DNA from 2 places in the Paraburkholderia sp. OAS925 genome. Region 1 is predicted to be linked to the other one. Evidence: predicted binding sites of a transcription regulator. Region 1 holds the regulator's gene; the other holds the start of a gene.

The links. The regulator HrcA, encoded in region 1, represses chaperone genes, less so after heat shock. The targets are predictions, from matches to a motif close to TTAGCACTCNNNNNNNNNGAGTGCTAA.
Region 2: the regulator HrcA is predicted to act here: its motif matches at 2,098-2,124, upstream of rpoH (RNA polymerase sigma factor RpoH).

Annotation. Positions count from the first base shown of each region.
Region 1 is NZ_JBEUNO010000001.1:934,179-937,592, reverse strand. Features, by position in the region: gene hemH (ferrochelatase) at 1-763, opposite strand, end outside; gene hrcA (heat-inducible transcriptional repressor HrcA) at 957-1,976, opposite strand; gene ABIE53_RS04155 (NAD kinase) at 2,295-3,197, shown strand; gene recN (DNA repair protein RecN) at 3,274-3,414, shown strand, end outside.
Region 2 is NZ_JBEUNO010000001.1:748,925-752,338, forward strand. Features, by position in the region: gene nagE (N-acetylglucosamine-specific PTS transporter subunit IIBC) at 1-973, shown strand, start outside; gene rpoH (RNA polymerase sigma factor RpoH) at 1,101-2,036, opposite strand; gene ABIE53_RS03350 (acyloxyacyl hydrolase) at 2,397-2,960, shown strand; gene ABIE53_RS03355 (nuclear transport factor 2 family protein) at 3,000-3,383, shown strand; gene ybiB (DNA-binding protein YbiB) at 3,386-3,414, opposite strand, start outside.

The DNA of each region.
Region 1 (3,414 bases):
ACTGGAAGGTGATGCGGCATTCCACCGACGTCAGGCCAAGCGCCTGCATCAGCAACGCGCCGGTTGTCTGACACTGCTCGTGATACGGATCGCCGAGATCCAGCGTGCGTTTGGGCACGCCATGAAAGCTCAACACGAGTTTGTCGCCCGCCGCGAAATCCGGCTGGCCATGAAGATGCCAGTAGTGACGCACCTGCGCCGCGAGCGCCGCGATATATGCCGGATGATCGGCGTATTGACGCACCGTGCGGATCTCCGGCTGATTGCGCATGCGCTTCATCGCGGAGAAGGCGTCGTCGAAAGCGGTCGCCGTGGTCGACGACGAATACTGCGGATACATCGGCACGAGCAGCACCCGCTCGGCGCCCGCGAGCTTGAGCTGATTCAGCATCGCCGGAATGCCCGGCGTGCCGTAACGCATCGCGTATTCGACGAGCACCGTGTAGTCGTTCAACTGCAGCAGATGGCGCAACGCTTCCACCTGCTTTTCCGTATAGACGCGCAGCGGCGAGCCTTCGGGCATCCAGACGGCCGCATATTTCTTCGCGGACGCGCGGCCTCTGAACGGCAGGATCAGCAACCGCAGAATGATCTGCCACAGCAGCGCCGGAATCTCGACCACGCGAGGGTCGGACAGGAACTGCGCGAGATAGCGGCGAACCGCCCGCGGAGTTGGCGCGTCGGGCGTGCCGAGGTTAATCAGCAGCACGGCAACACGGTGCGACGTGGCGTTCTGCGAAGGCCGCTCGAGGTCGAAGCGCATAGGCTATAGCCGGATAACCGCAGTGAGCGGAGGGTTGAACAGGTGAGATTCATTATAGCGGTGCGCCCTATGGCGGCGGCCTTCGTGGCCGCGCGCCCCAGGCGCCCCTGGCCGTTCGGCTAATTGGCAAGCGGCGCGCGCTCGCGCATGATGTGCCGCATCGACCGCCGCGGCGTTGACCGCTACTGCTGACTTACTGCTGACTTAGCGTGAGCGAAAGCAGTCTTGCCGTGATGTCCACAATCGGGATGACGCGGTTGTACGCCATCCGCGTCGGGCCGATCACGCCGAGCGTGCCGACGATCTTGCCGTTCACCTCGTAGGGCGCGGTGACGACGCTCATTTCCTCGATAGGCACGAGGTTGGACTCGCCACCTATGAAGATCTGCACGCCGGCCGCATGACTCGACACATCCAGCAACTGAAGGAGACTGGTCTTTTGGTCGAACACATCGAACAGCTTGCGCAGGCGCGCCATGTCCGAGGAAAGATCGGCTACTTCGAGCAGATTGCGCTCGCCCGAAATCAGCACGGTCTCGCCGGTGTCGGATTCGTCCGTGCTCGCCGTGACGGCCGCGTGCATGAGCGTGGTCATGTCGCCGCGCAACTGGTCGATTTCTTCGCGCAGGCGGCGGCGCACTTCGTCGAAAGACAGGCCGGCGAAGTGCGCGTTGATGTAGTTCGAAGCCTCCACGAGCTCGGACGGCGAAAAGTCGCGCTGGGTCGCCATCATGCGGTTTTGCACGTCGCCTTCGGGCGTCACGATGATGAGCAGAATGCGCTTGTCCGACAGCCGCATGAACTCGATCTGCTTGAACACGTGACTGCGCCGCGGCGTCAGCACGACACCGGCGAACTGCGACAGATTCGAGAGCACGCTCGCCGCGGCCGCGACGATTTTCTGCGGCTCGCCTGCCTGCAGCGTAGTCTTGACCGTGCGGGTGACGGCTTCTTCGTCCGCGGCGGATTCGACCGTGAGCATGGTGTCGACGAACAGCCGGTAGCCGCGCGGCGTAGGAATGCGTCCCGCCGAAGTATGCGGACTGATGACGAGCCCGAGATCCTCGAGATCCGACATGACGTTGCGGATGGTTGCCGGGCTCAACTCCAGGCCCGAATAGCGCGACAACGTGCGCGAGCCGACCGGCTGACCTTCGGCAATGTAGCGCTCGATCAGCGTTTTCAGGAGGGTTTGTGCGCGAGGATCTAGCATGACGAAAAATTTTAGCTCAATGAGGCGACTACCGCGAGCGCCGACGGCGCCCATCACCGGCGAATTTCCCGCCGCCCGCCGGGACCGCGCCTTGCGCTCGTTCCAGCACAACGTGCCGCATTGTGTCGGGCGTGCCGCCGGCCCCGTTGCCGACGGTCCGGCCAGCCGCGCGCCGGTGCGGTTTGCGCGGCGCGCATGTCATCAAGGCTTCACCATTCTAACGATAATCCCGCACTGCGCTCACGGCCCGCTGCGAACGGCCGGCCGCCGCGTCCCGGCCCCGTTCTTTTCAGGCCCTACCTATGGTGTAATGCCGGCATGCAAGTAACCAGCCAGTTCAAGACTGTCGCGCTCGTCGGGCGCAACAATACGCCGGGCATCCGCGACCCGCTGACCGCGCTCGCCACGTGCATCGCGAAGCGCGGCTTCGAAGTCGTTTTCGAAGCCGACACCGCGGCCGAAATCGGCGTAACCGACTATCCGGCGCTGCGCCCGGCCGAAATCGGCGCGCGCGCCGACGTGGCTGTCGTGCTCGGCGGCGACGGCACGATGCTCGGCATCGGCCGGCAACTGGCGCCGTACCGCACGCCGCTCATCGGCATCAATCACGGACGGCTGGGCTTCATTACCGACATCCCGATCTCCGACATGAGCGTGACCGTGCCGCAAATGCTGGCGGGCAACTTCGAGCGCGAGGAACGGGTGCTGCTCGAAGCGCGCATCATGCGCCAGGGCAATCCGATCTATCACGCGCTCGCGTTCAATGACGTCGTGGTCAATCGCAGCGGCTTTTCGGGCATGGCGGAGCTGCATGTGTCGGTGGATGGCCGCTTCATGTACAACCAGCGTTCGGACGGACTGATCGTCGCCACGCCGACCGGCTCGACGGCGTACGCGCTGTCGTCGCAAGGGCCGATTCTGCATCCGCAACTGCAGGGCATCGTGCTCGTGCCGATCGCGCCGCATGCGCTGTCGAACCGGCCGATCGTGCTGCCGGACGATTCCAAGGTCAGCATCCAGATCGTTTCGGGGCGCGAGGTGAACGTCAATTTCGACATGCAGTCGTTCACGTCGCTGGAACTCGGCGACTCAATCGAAGTGCGCCGCTCGCGTCATACGGTGCCGATGCTGCATCCGGTCGGCTACAGCTATTTCGCGACGCTGCGCAAGAAGCTGCACTGGAACGAATACCCGTCGCACGAGGAAGATCCCAAGCCGTGACCGGCGCGGACGCCGGACCGCAAGCGCTGCTCGTAAAACCCGATACCAAGCTCACCGACAAGCACAAACGACTTCCATGCTTCGCCACCTCTCGATACGCGACTTCGTCATCGTCGCCGCGCTCGACCTCGAATTCGACAGCGGCTTTACCGTTTTCTCCGGCGAAACCGGCGCCGGCAAGTCGATCCTGATCGACGCGCTGGCGCTCGCGCTGGGT
Region 2 (3,414 bases), 190 kb from region 1:
GATGGCGCTGACGTCGTTCCTCACGGGCGTGACCGAGCCGATCGAATTCAGCTTCATGTTCCTCGCGCCGGTGCTGTACGTGATCCACGCGTTGCTGACGGGTCTCGCGCTCGCGATCTGCTCGGCGCTCGGCATTCACCTCGGCTTCACGTTCTCCGCGGGCGCCATCGACTACGTGCTGAACTACGGCCTGTCCACCAAGGGCTGGCTGGCGATTCCGGTCGGTATCGCGTATTCGGTGGTGTACTACGGGCTGTTCCGCTTCTTCATCCGCAAGTTCAATATGGCGACGCCGGGCCGCGAACCGGCCGCGGCCGACGAGCAGGTCGAATCGTTCACGGCTGGCGGCTTCGTTTCGCCGGCTGCCGGCGCGGCCGTGCCGCGTGCGCAGCGCTATATCGCGGCGTTGGGCGGTGCGGCGAATCTGTCGGTGGTGGATGCGTGCACGACGCGTCTGCGTCTGTCCGTCGTCGATTCGAACAAGGTCTCCGAGAGCGAACTGAAGACGATCGGCGCGCGCGGCGTGCTCAAGCGCGGCGCGACGAACGTGCAGGTAATCATCGGACCGGAAGCGGACATCATCGCCGATGAAATTCGCACGGTGATCGGGCAGGGCGGCGGTGACGCGGTTGCGGCAAAGCCGGCTGCTGTAGTGGCTCCTGCTGCTTCGGCTCCCGCGGCCGTTGCAACTGGCGCGGCGAACGGTCCTCTCGATCCCGATCCGTTGCGCTGGCTCGCGGTGTTTGGCGGCGCGGGCAATGTGGTGTCGCTCGATGCCGTCGCGGCGACGCGTCTGCGTATCGTCGTGCGCGATCCGTCGGCGGTGGATCGTCAGCGTCTCGCCACGCTCGATACCGCGTGGGTGTCGGCGGACACGTTCCATATCGTCGTCGGCGATGCCGCGCGGCGTTACGCCGAAACGCTGGCAACCCGCATGCCGGCGAGCGGCGGAGCGGCGCCTCTGCCTGCGTGATTGGATGAAGGCGGCAGCCAGGCTGCCGCCGCTCTCTTCGCGCTGAGAGATCACAGCGCGTATAAAAAAACCCTGCCGTCGTGAGACGGCAGGGTTTTTCACTTACAGCGTTTATTCGAAACGAACGTTACGCGTACTCGGTCAGCGCGCCGCGCATCTTCTTCATCGCGCTGGCTTCGATCTGGCGAATACGTTCCGCCGACACGCCGAACTCGTCCGCCAGTTCGTGCAGCGTCGAGCCGCCCGAACCGTCGTCCTGCACCTTCAGCCAGCGGGCTTCGATGATGCGGCGGCTGCGGGCATCGAGTGCCTCCAGTGCCGTCGCGATACCGTCGCTCTGCAGCTTGTCGCGCTGACGAGAGGCCAGCACGGCGGTCGGCTCGCTGTGCGAGTCGGCGAGATACGCAATGGGCGCGTACGACTCTTCGCCGTCTTCAACCTGGCCTTCCAGCGCGATGTCGCCGCCCGACAGGCGCGTTTCCATTTCCGCTACTTCTTCGCGCTTGACGTTCAGTTCCTTGGCGAGACCTTCGATCTCGTCCGGCGTGAACGAGCCCAGGCCCTGCTTGTGGCTGCGCAGATTGAAGAACAGCTTGCGCTGCGCCTTGGTCGTGGCGACCTTCACCATGCGCCAGTTGCGCAGAATGTATTCGTGGATCTCGGCCTTGATCCAGTGCATCGCGTACGACACCAGACGCACGTTCTGTTCGGGATCGAAGCGCTTCACGGCCTTCATCAGGCCGATGTTGCCTTCCTGGATCAGGTCGGCGTGCGGCAGCCCGTAGCCGAGATAGTTGCGCGCGATCGAAACGACCAGCCGCAGGTGCGACAGCACGAGCCGGCGCGCGGCCTCGAGGTTGTCGTGCTCGCGGAATTCTGTGGCGAACTGGCGTTCTTCTGCCGGCGTCAGCATCGGAATCCGATTTACGGCCTGGATGTAGGCGTCGATGTTGCCCAGTTGACCGGGCAGCAGGGAGGAATGCGAGAGCGCCAGCGCACCTGCCGGAGCGGCCTTAGCCGACGACGGGCTCAGAGTACTCGGAAGGGTCAATGCATGGCTCACGTGGAAAACTCCTTTGGAATCAGGCAAAAGCTTGTTCAGGTAACGACTCCAGCGTTGGATGTTAGCACTCTCGTTTTCCGAGTGCTAATACTTAGAGGCCGTAGGGGCTTCCAAGTTCCGTAAATTCCTATCGACATCAAAGCTTCAATAGCCATGATACGCCCCTTCAAAGCGCAATGCAGAGACGTATTAATTACCTGACAAAGCGCCTTCATTTATCACTTTCGACCGATTTTTTCACTTTTTAACGTCAGTAATTGCGAAAATTTAAGTTTCTTAAGATGATCCGCCGACTTCGGATTCTCTTTAGAATAAGCAAGACTGTTACAGATCGTTCAACCTGTTGAGCTCGGGTGTCAGATGAACAACAAAAAGAATGTCGTGCGTGGACTGGCTCTAAAAAGCGTCTGCGCGGCCCTGCTGTTTGGCCTTTCAGGCGTCGCCGCGGCGGATCAGTTCGGAATCCAGGTCGCCGGCGGCCTCGGCGATCATCATGTCAAGAAGCTGGATCTCGGCTTTGTGTGGGACCCGAATCTCACGTGGTGGCAGATCGGCGACTGGCATTTCGCGCTGATCGGCGAGGCGCACGTGGCCTGGTGGCATACGAACGAAGGCAATGTGCACGAGAACATCGGCGAAATCGGTGTGACGCCTATCATTCGCTTCATCAAAGGATCGGGAACGATCCGGCCTTTCGTCGAGGCCGGCGCGGGCGTGCGGCTTCTGTCGAGCCCGAGAATCTCTTCGACCTTCACGCTTTCCACGGCGTTCCAGTTCGCCGATATGGCGGGCGTCGGCGTGCAATTCGGCGGCCGTCAGCAGTACCAGGCCGGCTACCGCTTCCAGCATGTGTCGAACGGCGGTATCAAAGAGCCGAATCCTGGTATAAATTTCCACCAGCTATATCTGCAATATAACTTCTGACCGTGGCCGCTACGGCTCACCGGTACAAGGGGCTGAGCAATGGCGGCAAAGACAATCGAGGCGATTCGCGGGCTGGAGCGGGAACGCTTTCGCGCAATGGTCGACGGCGACGGGCAGTCGCTCGACGCGCTGCTCGCCGACAACCTGAGCTACGTCCACACGAACGGCAAGCGCGAAACGAAGCAGCAGTTCATCGACGGCATTACGGGCGGACGCCGCCGCTACCGGCAGATCGAAGTGCAGACGCAGGACGTGCTGCCGGTCGGGCGGGAAACCTGCGTCGTGACGGGCCGCGCGCTGATCGAGATGGAAGCGAATAACGGCGCGCTGCTTTTCCCCATTGCCTACACGGCGATCCATACGCAGGAAGAGGGCCAGTGGCGCCTCATTGCGTGGCAGGCAACGCGCTGCGCAATCGAGTGAGCTTACGACGGCGTTCTGGCGACATCCACGA